Regions from separate parts of the Brevibacillus sp. genome, predicted to be linked through region 1. Evidence: riboswitches for the same ligand, from Rfam matches in the RefSeq annotation. Region 1 holds a riboswitch; the other holds the start of a gene.
What was found. A riboswitch is a leader RNA that binds a small molecule or an ion and turns the genes downstream of it on or off. The one in region 1 is predicted to bind glycine.
Positions count from the first base shown of each region.

Region 2: it holds a riboswitch for glycine, as region 1 does, so the genes downstream of both, glyA (serine hydroxymethyltransferase) here and gcvT (glycine cleavage system aminomethyltransferase GcvT) in region 1, are expected to answer to the same signal.

Region 1 is NZ_DOTK01000079.1:85,997-93,308, reverse strand. Features, by position in the region: gene DEP07_RS23765 (YqzE family protein) at 1-79, shown strand, start outside; gene DEP07_RS23760 (YkuS family protein) at 117-371, shown strand; gene DEP07_RS23755 (hypothetical protein) at 469-1,317, opposite strand; gene DEP07_RS23750 (YqhG family protein) at 1,427-2,551, opposite strand; gene DEP07_RS23745 (DEAD/DEAH box helicase) at 2,594-4,294, opposite strand; glycine riboswitch at 4,515-4,611, shown strand; glycine riboswitch at 4,612-4,728, shown strand; gene gcvT (glycine cleavage system aminomethyltransferase GcvT) at 4,820-5,920, shown strand; gene gcvPA (aminomethyl-transferring glycine dehydrogenase subunit GcvPA) at 5,967-7,312, shown strand, end outside; gene gcvPB (aminomethyl-transferring glycine dehydrogenase subunit GcvPB) at 7,312-7,312, shown strand, end outside.
Region 2 is NZ_DOTK01000096.1:16,966-24,277, reverse strand. Features, by position in the region: gene DEP07_RS27710 (iron-sulfur cluster biosynthesis family protein) at 1-264, shown strand, start outside; gene lpdA (dihydrolipoyl dehydrogenase) at 395-1,807, shown strand; glycine riboswitch at 1,822-1,925, shown strand; glycine riboswitch at 1,928-2,008, shown strand; gene glyA (serine hydroxymethyltransferase) at 2,112-3,365, shown strand; gene DEP07_RS27695 (serine dehydratase beta chain) at 3,381-3,899, shown strand; gene sdaAA (L-serine ammonia-lyase, iron-sulfur-dependent, subunit alpha) at 3,901-4,773, shown strand; gene gcvT (glycine cleavage system aminomethyltransferase GcvT) at 4,794-5,909, shown strand; gene gcvH (glycine cleavage system protein GcvH) at 5,963-6,352, shown strand; gene gcvPA (aminomethyl-transferring glycine dehydrogenase subunit GcvPA) at 6,376-7,312, shown strand, end outside.

The DNA of each region.
Region 1 (7,312 bases):
AAAGGCTCCACGTGAGCCTTGGTCTGCACGCTGGTTTGGGGCAATTCCCATGGCGATCCGGCTGTTGTGGCGCAAATAATCCTACACCATGGTAAGCGGACGGAGGGTGCGTGCGTATGGCGAGAGTAGCGGTAGAAAACTCCCTTTCTCAAATTCGCAAAATGCTGTGCGATAACGGCTACGATGTGGTTGATTTGGGAAACTGGCAGCAAGTGGTCGATGCGATCGTGATCACTGGCCAGGATGTGAACGTTCTTGGCGATCAAAACAAGACGATTACGGGTGCGCCGATAATCAATGCGGAGGGCATGACAGCCGCGGAAGTTTTCCACGCCGTGCATGAACGCCTTTCTCCAACAGATCATCACTGATCGAAAAAATGGCGTCCGACGGCGCAAACAACGAAAAAACAAGCTCTTCTGCACGCTGGCAGGGGAGCTTGTTTTTTTATACATACGAAGCGATATGTCAGCTTTGAGGCGGCCGCACCTGCGGACTGGATACGTAAAATTTGCCGATCTTGTCAGCGTAGACGTAAGGGATAAAGCGCAGTCCTTCATCCCAGACCCCCACATAGGCAGATTGGTCGTTCCACAAATGGAGCGAGCCGACAGCGTAAGGAGCCAGCACCTGGGCGTGGTACAAGGAAACAGTGAGGGTAACTGACGCGTTGTTTTGCTGTTGCCACAGCTCTGACCACGTAACGGCGCTGCCGCGTTGCATTTGGTTGAACCAGCCGATCTGGTCGAACGGGTCTGTCTGCGCCGATTGCAAAGTGCGGGTCTGGGTCAGTTTTTGTCCTGTCTGCACCAGATTTTGCAGCACGGTTGGTTCGTTGGCTGCAAACGAAGCGGGATAAGCTTCGCCTGTTTTGGCGTTCACCATTTGCGCCGAAGACTGGCGGGCAATCAGCCAGTGGGAAGCGAATCCGTCGTAGACTGGCTCAGCGGCAATTTCCCGGGGAGCGAAGGCATCGTCGAACAAAATGTATTCCCCGACGCCGTATTCGAGCAAGACGAATTTTTCCGGGACATTCGATTCGACTGTTTCTCCGACGACCAGATAGCCTACTTGCTTGTCGGCTTTTTTGATGCTGACCAGCCATTGATGCTGGTTCGGGCCGAGCGTCTGTACTTCTGTATCAGCTTTTTGCCACTCTTTGAATTGCGGATCACGGCTTGCGAGCTCTTTCATCCAGGTCTGGATTTGAGCCTGAAACGCTTTTTCCCAGCCGCCTTGCTCCTCGGCATGAACGGGCCAGGAGATCAATACGAAAGACAAGAGGACCCCGAGAAAGGGCAGAAATCGTCTGGTCACAAACATGCACCACCTTTTGCGCTGGCTATCCTATTCCTATTGTAACCAGCTATGACAAAAAGATTTGTTGCAACTTGTCACTCCTCTCACACTACTTCTCGTTGATCTTTTACATGATTCGCCCGTTTGCGGGAAGATGGCGCACTGTTTTTGCGCCAGAAAGCTTTTGAACAGGCGGGTTCGAGTGCAAGTAAAACAGCCCGCCGTTAATGAAGTGAACCTCGATGCGGGGTTCATACTGCCAGCGCAGCTCGTCCATTCGCCGCTGTTTTTCTTCTTCCGGCGTGCTTTTTTTCCACTCTTCCTGATTGATTTCTTCCCGTGGTGTCACCTGAATGCCATTCGCACGTAAAAAGTCGAGGATTCGTCCGCCAGATGAGCGGTATTCGTCAATGGTTTGCGTTGCTTCGACAACAGGCTCCGCGACAGGAGGAGCTTCCGTTTGCGGGAGGGGAACGATGGCTTGCGCTGTTTGCGGCTCCTCGGCTTTTTCCGCTTCTTCGTCGTCCGCATCAGCCTGCTCTGCTTGCGGCTCCCGCTTCGCCAGTTCTTCGTAGTAGGCGGCGAGAATGTCCAGTTCTTCCGCCAAGCGGGCTTTTGCCTCGGCAGCCCACGCCTGGTCTTCCTTGGCGATGACCGCTTCGGCTTCCTGGCGAGCCATCTGGAGCGCATCCTCTACGGAAATTTTCCGATCAAGCGTATAGAAATAGTCCGGGATGGCCGGGGAGAGCGGCAACTGAAACAAGTACGTCGAAAAGTCGTGCACGACCCGCGGCTGGTGCAGGTTGACCCCGAGGTAGAGCATGAGATCGCGCCGCTTGTCGCACAGAAACGACACTTTTAGATTGATGCCCAGCCACGGAACGAGCGGCGTAGAACGGCGTTTGCCCGTGGCGGGGAGCGAAGCGGTATTTTGCTCGTACATGCAGACGAATTGACCGTGCTTTTTCGCCGAGGCAAAAATTTGCTGCATGCGCCCGGCGCCGAGGTGCAGGTGTTCGGCACGCAGCCCATCCGGCATGCGGTCGGGATGAAAGGCGAAGGTGAGCACGAGCGGCTGGTACGCCAGATTCATTTTGTCGACCCAGCTCCAGTAAAAAGGCCGGTTGCCGATATCTTTGTCGACCTCGACAGGCAGTTTGACCGTCAAGTAGTCGGGGTGGGATTCGACGATGTGAGCAGAAAAAGTCGCGAGATAGCGCTCTACGAATTGCCTGACCTGGTTGGCTTGCATCAGGGAACCTCTTTTCTTGTTGGCTAGTTGGGGGCATCCAGACTACTGCTCGGCGGCTTCCGAGAGAGCAGGGGCGACGTGCGGCTGGCGGCTTGCGCGAATCGCGTGCCCCATGTTGTCCAGCTTCAAAGCCATTTCGCGCGTGGATGCGGAGTCCATAATAATTTGCGTCAAGTTTTCTTCCAGCGAGGAACTCAGGTTGAGGCGTTCGACGATATCATCGAGTTCGCCGATGACCATTTCAAACAGATCGATTTTTTCGTACAGCAGTTTGAGAATATGTTCTTCGATCGTCCCGACCGTGGACAGATTGTAAATGTGCACATCCCGCTTTTGCCCGAGACGGTGAACGCGGCCGATTCGCTGTTCGACACGCATCGGGTTCCAAGGCATGTCGTAGTTGATCACCTGATTGCAAAATTGCAGGTTGATCCCTTCGCCGCCTGCTTCTGTCGCGATCAGCACTTGTGCGCGGTTTTGAAACAGATCGGTCATCCAGTCTTTTTTGCTGCGCTTGAAGCCGCCGCGAAACGGCACAGAGGTAATTCCGTGGTCATGCAAATATTTTTGCAAGTAATTTTGCGTGGCCCGATATTCGGTGAAAACGATCACTTTGTCGTTGATCTGCTGAATCAGCTCGACCGTTTTGGCGGCCTTGGAATGCGTCTCGATCCGCTTGATCATCTCCACCAGTTCCAGTATTTGCGCCCGCAGCAAAGACTCCTCGCTGGTGCGTTGATGCATGTTGTACAGCGTCATGAAGGAGGCTTCCTTGCTGGAGCAAACCTCGCGCTGGAGCGTGATGAGAGCGAGCGAATTGAACAGCCCGGTTCCCGTCTTGTACTGATCGTGGACAAAGCGCGTGACGCCCTCGTACAGCTCCATCTCCTCCTGCGTCAGCTCGATGGGAATCGACTGCACGCGGCGGCTGGTGAACTGGATGCCGCCGTCGCTTCGCTTGTTGCGAATCATGACCTTTTCGATTTCTTCGCGCAATTTTTCGCTGTTTTTCGATTGGCGCTTTCCCTCGACGTAATTGGTGGAAAACGACGTCGAGTGGCCCAGATGCCCCGGTTTGAGCAAATTGATCAGGTTGTACAGCTCGTCCATCTCGTTCTGGATAGGGGTGGCGGTGAGCAGCAAACAGTATTTTTTGCGAATTTCCTTCACGAATTGATAGTTTCGGGTTCGCTTGTTTTTGAGCTTGTGCGCTTCGTCGATAATGAGCATGTCGTAGTCGATATCGAGCACATGGCGGCGATGCGGGTCGCGTTTGGCCGTGTCGATGGAAGCGACGACGACTTCGTGCTGACGCCACATGTACTCTTTTTTTTGCGCGACGGCAGGAATGCCGAATTTTTGTTGCAGTTCTTTTGTCCACTGAATGACGAGAGAGGCGGGAACGAGGACGAGAATTTTTTTCGCCAAGCCTCTGACCATGTATTCTTTCATGATCAACCCTGCCTCGATGGTCTTGCCCAATCCGACTTCATCCGCGAGAATCGCGCGGCCGCGCATGTCATTCAGCACGCGTTCCGCCGTCTGGAGCTGATGGGGAAAAGGCGAGAGCAGCGGCAAGTAGTTCAGGCATTGCAAAGAATCGAACTCGCGAACCGCCATCGCTTCTTCTGCTTCCAGCGCCAGCTTGAACAGCTCCCACTTGTCCCATGGACCATCTTCGTGCAGCCGCTCGGTCAGCGGCGATATCCAGCTCGTGTCAAATGAAACAGGAACATTCGGCATATACGTTACTCCTTTACACAGCTCTGCCATAACTTTCATGCGTTTTAATAAAAAACTTAACATTATGGGTAATGTTCATCACTTTGTTAAGTATTTCTTGATCTGACTGTTAATTTGCATATTTTCAACTGTCGACTCTCATGGTAGGATATAGAGGAAGTTCGTTCATTAGTATGGAAATCATAGCAAAAACTTATGTATGACCATCTAACCAACGCGAATGATAGTAGCAGGGAGAGACTGCGTGAACCACTGCAGCGCCGAAGGAGCAAGCCGGTAACGGTGAATCTCTCAGGCAAAAGAACCTCTACTGGACGCAACTCTGGAGAGAGCTCGCATGTCGAGCCACCAAAGGGGAAACTTGCAAGCCCGGTGATCCCCGCCGAGCTTGATTGGCAAGGTAACTCTCAGGTACCAAGGACAGAGGAGGAGAAATGGGCACCTTTCTTTTGGTGTACCCGTTTTTTCGCCTCTGTTTTTTCATGGGGAAAAATGCCGACTATCTGCCTTTAGGAGGTGCCACACATGTCCAATCTGAAAAGAACGCCACTGTTTGATTCCTATGCAAAATACGGCGCCAAAACAATCGACTTCGGCGGTTGGGAGCTGCCTGTACAGTTTTCCAGCATTGGTCAGGAGCATGAAGCTGTTCGCACGAAAGCAGGTTTGTTTGATGTATCCCACATGGGAGAGGTGGACGTAAAAGGCGAGAGCGCGCTCGAATACTTGCAGCGCGTGACAACCAACGACGTTTCCAAGCTGGCAGTGGGACAAGCTCAATACAGCGTGCTTTGCTACCCGGACGGCGGTACGGTCGACGATTTGCTCGTTTACAAATACGCAGACGACCATTACCTGCTTGTCATCAACGCTGGCAATATTGACAAAGACTATGCATGGCTGCAGGAGCACCTGATTCCGGGCGTCACGATCGAAAATATCTCGCCGCAAACGGCGCAGATTGCGATCCAGGGGCCTTTGGCTGAATCGATTTTGCAAAAGCTGACCCAAACGGATCTGTCCCAAATCGGCTTTTTCCGTTTTGAGCGCGATGTAGAGGTTAGCGGTATTCCGGCATTGGTATCCCGTACAGGCTACACGGGCGAAGATGGCTTCGAGATTTACCTGGCTGCGGATCGTGCGGCAGAGCTGTGGGACGCCCTGCTTGAAGCAGGCAAAGAAGACGGTCTGGTTGCTTGCGGACTGGGGGCGCGTGACACGCTGCGCTTTGAAGCCAAGCTGCCACTGTACGGTCAGGAACTGAGCAAGGACATTACACCGATCGAAGCGGGTATCGGCTTCGCGGTGAAGGTAGATAAAGCAGTGCCGTTCATCGGCCAAGAGGTGTTGAAAGCGCAAAAAGAAAACGGCGCGCCTCGCAAGCTGGTAGGGATCGAGATGATCGATCGCGGCATTCCGCGCACGCACTATCCGGTCTATGTCGGAGAAGAGCTGGTAGGAGAAGTGACCACAGGGACACAATCCCCGACCTTGAAGAAAAACGTTGGTCTGGCCCTGGTCAAAAGCGAGCACACGGCGATTGGCACAGAGGTTGAAGTGGAAATTCGCGGAAAACGACTGAAAGCTGTTGTTGTTGCCGCTCCTTTTTATAAACGTGCGAAATAACCAAGCATAAGCCCACAATACATCCTATTTGAGGAGGACAACGTTCGTGAAATACCGCTACCTGCCCCAAACTGATCAGGACAAGCGCGAAATGCTCGAAACTCTGGGCATTTCCAGTGTAGAAGAACTGTTTGCAGACATTCCGGAAGAGGTGCGTTTCAAAGGTGCGCTGAACATTCCAGAAGCTCTGTCCGAGCCTGATCTGGTCAAATACTTCACTCGCCTGGCTAACAAAAACGTCAACTTCAGCACACACGTCAACTTTTTGGGTGCTGGCGTTTATCAGCACTATGCGCCAAGCACAGTCAACCACATGCTGCTCCGCGGAGAATTTTTCACGGCTTATACGCCTTACCAGCCTGAAATCAGCCAAGGCGAGCTGCAAGCGATTTTTGAATTTCAGACAATGGTGTGTGAACTGACAGGAATGGAAGTAGCGAACTCCTCCATGTACGACGGAGCGACTTCCTTGGCAGAAGCGGCTATGATGGCGGCTGGTCACACTGGCAAAAAGCGCGTCATCGTTTCCCGCGCGGTGCATCCGGAAGCGCGCGGCGTTCTGAAAACATACGCGTACGGTCAAGGCGTAGAACTGGTTGAAGTCGGCATCAACAGCGATGGCGTAACCGACACACAAGCTCTGGAAGCGCTGATTGACGAAAACACAGCGGCTGTGATCGTGCAATATCCTAACTTCTTCGGAAACGTGGAAGACTTGGCAGCAGTTGAGCCGATTGCTCATGGCAAAGGCGCCCTGTTCGTCGTTTCTTCCAACCCGCTTGCACTGGGCGTATTGGAAGCGCCAGGCAAACTGGGCGCTGACATCGTAGTAGGCGACATGCAACCGTTCGGTATCCCGGCATCGTTTGGCGGACCGCACTGCGGATATTTTGCGACGACGAGCAAGCTGATGCGCAAAATGCCAGGACGCATCGTCGGGCAAACGAAAGACGAGAACGGCAAGCGCGGTTTCGTACTGACGCTGCAAGCTCGTGAACAGCATATCCGTCGTGAAAAAGCGACTTCGAACATTTGCTCCAACCAGGCGCTGTTGGCACTGGCGGCTGCGATCACCCTGACTGGACTCGGAAAACAAGGCGTACAGGAAATGGCGATGATGAACCTGCAAAAGGCGCATTACGCGAAGCAAGCCCTGCAAGCCAAAGGGCTGGAAGTCGTATTTACTTCCCCGTTCTTCAACGAGTTCGTGGTCAAGCTGTCCAAGCCAGTAGCAGAAGCCAACAAGCAACTGCTCCAGGCAGGAATCATCGGCGGCTACGATCTGGGGCTGGATTACCCAGAATTTGCAGGCCATACCTTGCTCGCAGTAACCGAGCTTCGGACCAAGGAAGAAATCGACACATTGGCGGCTGAATTGGAGGCGATCACACG
Region 2 (7,312 bases), on a different contig from region 1:
AATTTTCCGCAGGATACCGCGCTCAGGATTGACGTGGTGATCTCCGGCGACTGCGGTTGCGGATTTTTTGTCCAGCTCGGAGTAGATGAGCTGCGCAAAAACGACACGCTCGTGTACGAAAACGGGATTCCGGTCTGCATGGATCGGTTGACCAAACGGCATCTCGGGGATGTGCTTACCCTGGACTACGACCCTTTCCTGGGCTTCGCCTTGTCCAGCCCGGAAGAAGCTTTTGCGGATCGGCTCGCTGTTCGTCGCGGTTGACAACGGAAACAGGCAGAACAGCCACGAGCAGCAGTTGGCCGACTGCAAGCAGGCGCAGGCGCCTCTTCCTGCGGGGTAAAACCGCGGGAGACGCCTTACACAGAAAAAGAAAAACAGGTGGAGAGAACAAATGACAACGAACGGAACAGTAGAGCAGGTGGATGTCCTCGTGATCGGAGCGGGGCCGGGGGGCTACGTAGCCGCGATCCGGGCGGCTCAGCTCGGCAAGCAGGTCGCGATTGTGGAAAAAGACACGGTCGGCGGCGTATGTTTGAACCGCGGCTGCATTCCTTCCAAGGCGCTGATCTCGGCGGCGCATCAATACGAAGCGATGACGCAATCCGCGAGCATCGGCTTGCAGGCAGCAGAAGTGAGCGTCGATTTCGCCAAGGTTCAGGCATGGAAGCGCAGCGTGGTCGACAAATTGACCGGAGGCGTAAGCTCGCTGCTCAAAGGCAACAAGATCAAAAGAATCAGCGGGGAAGCGCGGCTTGTCGGCGAGCAGCTGGTTGAGGTGAAAAATGGCGACGACTGCATACAGGTGCAATTCCAGCAAGCGATTCTCGCGACAGGCTCGCGTCCGATCGAATTGAAAGCCTTTCCATTCCAGGGCCGCATTCTTTCCTCGACAGAACTGCTGGCGCTTGAAGAATTGCCGAAAAGCTTGCTGGTCATTGGCGGCGGGTATATCGGGATCGAGCTGGGGCAGACATTTGCCAAGCTGGGCACGAAGGTGACGATTTTGGAAGGCTCGGACTCGATTTTGCCTGGCTTTGAAAAAGAACTGTCGCGTCTGGTGGCGAGGAAGCTGAAAAAGCTCGGCGTGGAAGTGCACACCGAAGCGCTGGCCAAAGGGGCGGAACAAACAGCCGAACAGGTCAGCGTCACCTATGCGGCAAAAGGCGAAGAGCGTCAGGCGACCGCCGACTATGTGCTCGTTACGGTTGGCAGACGGCCGAACATCGAGGGGCTGGGATTGGAAAAGCTCGCTGTCAAGTTGACAGAGCGCGGCTTCATCCAGATCGATCAGCAATGCCAAACGAGCGTTCCGCACCTGTATGCGATCGGCGATCTGGTGGAAGGCCCGGCTCTTGCCCACAAAGCGTCGTACGAAGGCAAAATCGCGGCGGAAGCCATCGCTGGCAAAGACAGCAAGCTCACCGACAAAAAGATTCCCGCTGTCGTGTTCTCCGATCCGGAGATTGCCAGCGTGGGACTGACCGAGTCGGAAGCCAAAGAGCGCGGACACGAGGTGGCAGTTGGCAAGTTCCCTTATGCCGCGAATGGGCGGGCACTGTCTCTGAACGTCGGGGAAGGCTTCGTGAAGCTCGTGGGCGACAAGGAGACGGGGCTGCTGCTGGGAGCGCAGATTATCGGGCCGGAAGCGTCCAATCTGATCGGCGAGGTTGCCCTGGCGATTGAAAAAGGGCACACGCTGACAGATATTGCCGAGACGATCCACGCCCATCCGAGCCTGGGGGAAATCATCATGGAAGCGGCAGAAGGAGCGCTCGGGCACGGCATTCATCAACTGAACAAATAACTGCATATCGGCGGATGATGATCGTGGGAGAGACTGGCCGCACTGGCTGGCACCGAAGGAGCAAGTCCCAAAAACCCTTGGGATTAATCTCTCAGGTAAAGAGTACCACGATTGGACGCACCTCTGGAGAGCGCTGCACAAGCCACCCAAGGGGAAAGCTTCGCGAACCGAAGCCAAACTCTCAGGTAAAAAGGACAGAGGAAAGGTAGATTTTTTCCGAAAAAGGAGTCTATCTTTCCATTGTCCTTTTTTCGCGTTCGTACGCTTGGGAAAGGTAGCGAGCAAAAGTTGAAACGGGGGAGATATCGTGAGTTTGCAGGAGCGCGATCAAGAAATTTTGGCGGCGATGGAAGACGAGCGGCAGCGGCAGCATCAAACATTGGAGCTGATTGCTTCCGAGAACTTCGTCAGCGAAGAAGTGATGCAGGCGATGGGGTCCGTACTGACCAACAAATACGCGGAGGGGTACCCGGGAAAACGGTACTACGGGGGCTGCGAGCATGTCGATGTCGTCGAGCGTTTGGCGATCGAACGGGTGAGCAGCTTGTTTGGCGCAACGTACGCGAACGTGCAGCCGCACTCCGGGGCGCAGGCGAATACGGCCGTCTTTTTCTCCCTGCTTTCGCCCGGCGATACGATCATGGGGATGAATTTGTCCCACGGCGGGCATTTGACGCACGGCAGCCCTGTCAGCCTGTCGGGAAAATGGTTCAATGTCGTCGCTTACGGCGTGCGCGAAGATACGCACCGGATCGACTATGAAGAAGTCGAGGCTGTAGCATTGCGCGAGCGGCCGAAGCTGCTGATTGCCGGAGCGAGCGCTTATCCGCGCCAGATCGATTTCGCCCGGTTCAAGGAAATCGCGGACAAAGTCGGAGCCAAGCTGATGGTGGACATGGCGCACATCGCCGGACTGGTCGCCGCAGGCTTGCATCCTTCGCCCGTTCCGCACGCAGATGTCACGACGAGTACGACGCACAAAACATTGCGCGGCCCGCGCGGCGGCATCATCCTGACGAACGACGAAGAAATTTTCAAAGGGATCAACAAAGCCATTTTCCCGGGCATCCAGGGCGGGCCGCTCATGCATGTGATCGCCGCCAAGGCAGTGTCCTTCAAAGAAGCGTTGCAGCCGAGCTTCGTCACCTACGCGCAGCAAGTGGTGAAAAACGCCGCGGCATTGGCGGAAACGCTGAAAAGCGAAGGGGCGACGCTCGTGTCCGGGGGAACGGATAACCATCTGGTCTTGCTCGATGTGCGGCCGTGGGATTTGACAGGCAAAGAAGCGGAGCATCTGCTGGAGGCGGCGGGCATTACGGTGAACAAAAACACGATTCCGTACGATACGGCAAGTCCGTTTGTGACGAGCGGCGTGCGAATCGGCACGGCTGCGATTACGACCCGCGGCATGAAGGAAGCGGATATGGAGACGATTGGCCGGGCGATTGCCGCTGTGCTCAAAGACAAGGGCAGCGAAGCGACGACCGCCAGGGTGAAAAGCGAAATTCGCGGGCTGTGCGAATCTTATCCGCTGTATCAACAGCTCGCAGTGAGGTAAGCAGGAGGAGCGACGATGGTATACAACAGCTGCTTTGATATTATCGGGCCGATTATGGTTGGCCCTTCCAGCTCGCATACAGCGGGAGTCGTCACGATCGGAAAATTCGTCCACGATTTTCTCGGCGGCGAAATCGAGTCAGCGACGATTGTGTTTTACGACTCTTTTTCGGAAACGTACAAAGGGCACGGGACAGACAAGGCAGTGGTCGGCGGCTTGCTCGGGATGGACACGGATGACAGCCGGATACGCGTAGCGCTGGAGCTGGCAGCGGCGAAAGGGCTGCAGGTCGTATTCGAAAAGCGGGGCGACTGCCCGTACTACGATCATCCCAATACCGTCATGATCCAGGCCCGCACAGCACGCGATATCGCCGTCATCGGCGGCGTCTCGCTCGGCGGCGGCATCTCGAAAGTGTTTTACGTGAACGAGTTCGCTGTCGATATTCCGTTGAACGCGCCGTACGATCTGGATGACTTGCGCAACAAGCTTTGGCACAATACACGCTGCGAGGCTGCGGTAGGGGGAGCATAGCATGGACTTTACTTCAATGACAGAGCTGCTCGCTCTCTGTGAATCGACCAACAGGAGCATAGCAGAAGTGATGGTGGCCCGCGAGAGCGCGAAAAGCGGGCGGTCGGAGCAGGAGATTGTGGAAACGATGAAGCTGCGGCTCGTCCGGATGAAAGAGGCGATCGATCAGGGAGTGTCCGATCAGTCCCTCGCCCCAAGCGGCATCTCGGGCGGCGATGCCTACAAGCTGGAGCGCTACCTGGAAAAAGGGGAGCAGCTGACAGGGCCGATTGTCGGGGATGCGATGAAGTTCGCTTTTGCCACCTCGGAAATGAACGCCCGCATGGGAATCATCGTCGCGACGCCAACAGCGGGCTCGGCAGGAATCTTGCCCGGCTGCCTGTTTTCGCTGCACGAAAATCAAAAATATACGTTTGAGCATCTGGTGATGGGGCTGTTCACGGCAAGCGCCATCGGCTATGTGATCGCCAACCGCGCGTTTATTTCGGGTGCTGCGGGAGGCTGCCAGGCAGAAGTTGGATCTGCAACAGCGATGGCTGCTGCCGCGCTCGTCGAGATCAAGCAAGGGACGCCGCGCCAGGCGGTTCATGCGGCTGCCATCGCCTTGAAATCGTTGCTCGGGCTTGTCTGCGATCCGGTTGCAGGCTTGGTGGAAGTGCCGTGCATCAAGCGCAACGTGATCGGTTCTTCCATCGCCTTTTCCGCAGCCGATATCGCGCTGGCTGGCATCGAAAGCCAGATTCCGTGCGATGAAGTGATCGGAGCGATGTACGAGATCGGAAAAAAAATGCCCCGCGCCTACCGCGAGACGGCTCTCGGCGGACTTGCCGTGACGCCAACCGGAGAGGCGGTCAAAGAGAGAATCATGAAATGAAGACGAAGGGATGAGGCTGGATGCAAGCTCAAGCTTTGAAACGAACGCCGCTCTACCCGCTCTACGCCCAGCACGGCGCCAAGGTAATCGACTTTGGCGGCTGGGAGTTGCCTGTGCAGTTCAGCAGTATTATCGAAGAGCATCACACGGTACGGACGAAGGCAGGACTGTTCGATGTGTCCCATATGGGTGAGGTCATGATTGAAGGCCCTGACGCCAGCGCGTTTGTCCAGTCGCTGATTACGAACGACGTGACGACGCTGCAAACGAATCAGGCGCTGTACGCGGCGATGTGCTACCCGGATGGCGGCACAGTGGACGATCTGCTTGTCTACAAGCAGGGCGAGCAAAAATTTTTGCTGGTGATCAACGCGTCCAACATCGACAAAGACGTAGACTGGATCGTCTCGCATGCCAAAGGCGAGGTCACGGTCGAAAATGTGAGCGACGCGACGGCTCAACTGGCGATTCAAGGCCCGCTTGCCGAGCAGGTGCTGCAACGGTTGACCGCAACTGACCTGTCGCAAATCCGCTATTTCTGGTTCCAGCAAGACGTGGATGTCGCGGGCATCAAGGCGCTCGTATCGCGCACAGGCTACACCGGAGAAGACGGCTTCGAGCTGTACGTGTCTGCGGCAGATGCGCCTTCTCTCTGGGAAAAAATTTTGGCGGAGGGCAAAGCAGACGGCGTGCTGCCGTGCGGACTGGGCGCGCGGGACACGCTGCGTTTTGAAGCAAGACTGCCTCTGTACGGGCAAGAGCTGGGGGCCGACATCACGCCGCTTGAAGCCGGGATCGGCTTTGCCGTGAAGCTGCAAAAGGAACAGGACTTCATCGGCAAAGAGGCGCTGCAAAAGCAAAAAGCAGCAGGCGTGCCGCGCAAGCTCGTCGGCGTCGAACTGATCGGCAGAGGGATTCCGCGCCCAGGCTATCCTGTGTTTGCGCAAGAAGCAGGGGAGCAGGATGAGCCGATCGGCTACATCACCTCTGGCACGCAATCCCCGACATTGAAGAAAAACTTGGGGCTGGCGCTGATCCGCGCAGAGTACGCAGCTGTAGACACGCCGCTTGCTGTGGAGATTCGCGGAAAGCGGGTCGAGGCGGTAACGGTCAAATCCCCTTTTTACAAACGCTAAAAAATCAGGAAACGGATGAATCCGAATACGAACGAGTCAAAGGAGATCAGGACATGAGCAAAGTCGTCAAAGGTTGGTTGTACAGCAGGGAACACGAATGGGTCGAGGTGCTGAGCGAAACGAGAGTGCGCGTGGGAATCACCGATTTTGCGCAAAACCAGCTCGGGGATCTCGTATTTGTAGATCTGCCGCAAGTGGGTGCCGAAGTTGTCGCGAATCAAAGCATGGGCTCGGTCGAGTCGGTCAAAGCGGTATCGGACCTGTTTTCGCCAGTGAGCGGCAAAGTGGTGGAAGTGAACAGCGAGCTGGAAGACAGCCCGGAAGTCATCAACAGCGATGCGTACAGCGGCGGCTGGATGATCGTCGTGGAAATCAGCAATCCGGATGAACTGTCCGAGCTGCTTTCTGCGGAACAATATGCAGATTTTGCCTTGGAGGGATAAGTGTGAACTATCGTTACTTGCCAATGACAACGGAAGACAAGCAAGAGATGCTGTCGTTTCTCGGTCTGTCTAGCGTAGAGGAGCTGTTTGCGGACATCCCGGAAGCGATCCGCTTTCAAGGCAGCCTGCAAATTCCGACTGCGCTGTCCGAGCCGGAAACCGTGCGGCATTTTACCAAGCTGGCGAGACAAAATGTCGACAGCAGCGAATACGCCTATTTTCTCGGAGCGGGCATCTACGACCATTACATTCCCAGCACCGTGAACCACGTGATTTCCCGTTCGGAGTTTTACACGGCTTACACGCCGTACCAGCCGGAAATCAGTCAGGGAGAGCTTCAGGCGATTTTTGAATTTCAGACGATGATTTGCGAGCTGACCGGGATGGAAGTAGCGAACTCGTCGATGTACGACGGGCCGACGGCGTTGGCGGAAGCGGCGAATCTGGCTGTCGGCGGCGTTGCCGGAAAAAATGTCATCGTGTCGAAAGCGGTACATCCGGAAGCGCGTGAAATTCTCGGGGTCAATGCCAAGGCTCAAGGCTATGAAGTGATCGAGATTGGCTGCAAGGGCGGCGTGACTGACCTGGAAGCGTTGGAGCAAGCGGTAAACGAACAGACGGCAGCGGTCATGGTGCAGTACCCGAACTTTTTCGGGGCAGTCGAAGATTTGGCTTCGCTTGAGAAAATCGCGCATCAGCACAAGTCGCTGTTTGTCGTCAGTGCCAACCCGCTGGCCCTCGGTGTGTTGCAGCCGCCGGGAGCGTACAACGCCGATATCGTCGTCGGCGAAGCGCAGCCTTTTGGCATCCCGATGCAGCTTGGCGGGCCATCTTGCGGTTATTTTGCCGTCAAGGAAAAGCTCATGCGCAAAATCCCGGGAAGAATCGTCGGCCAGACCGTTGACCAGGAAGGATGCCGCGGATTCGTGCTTACGCTGCAAGCGCGCGAGCAGCACATTC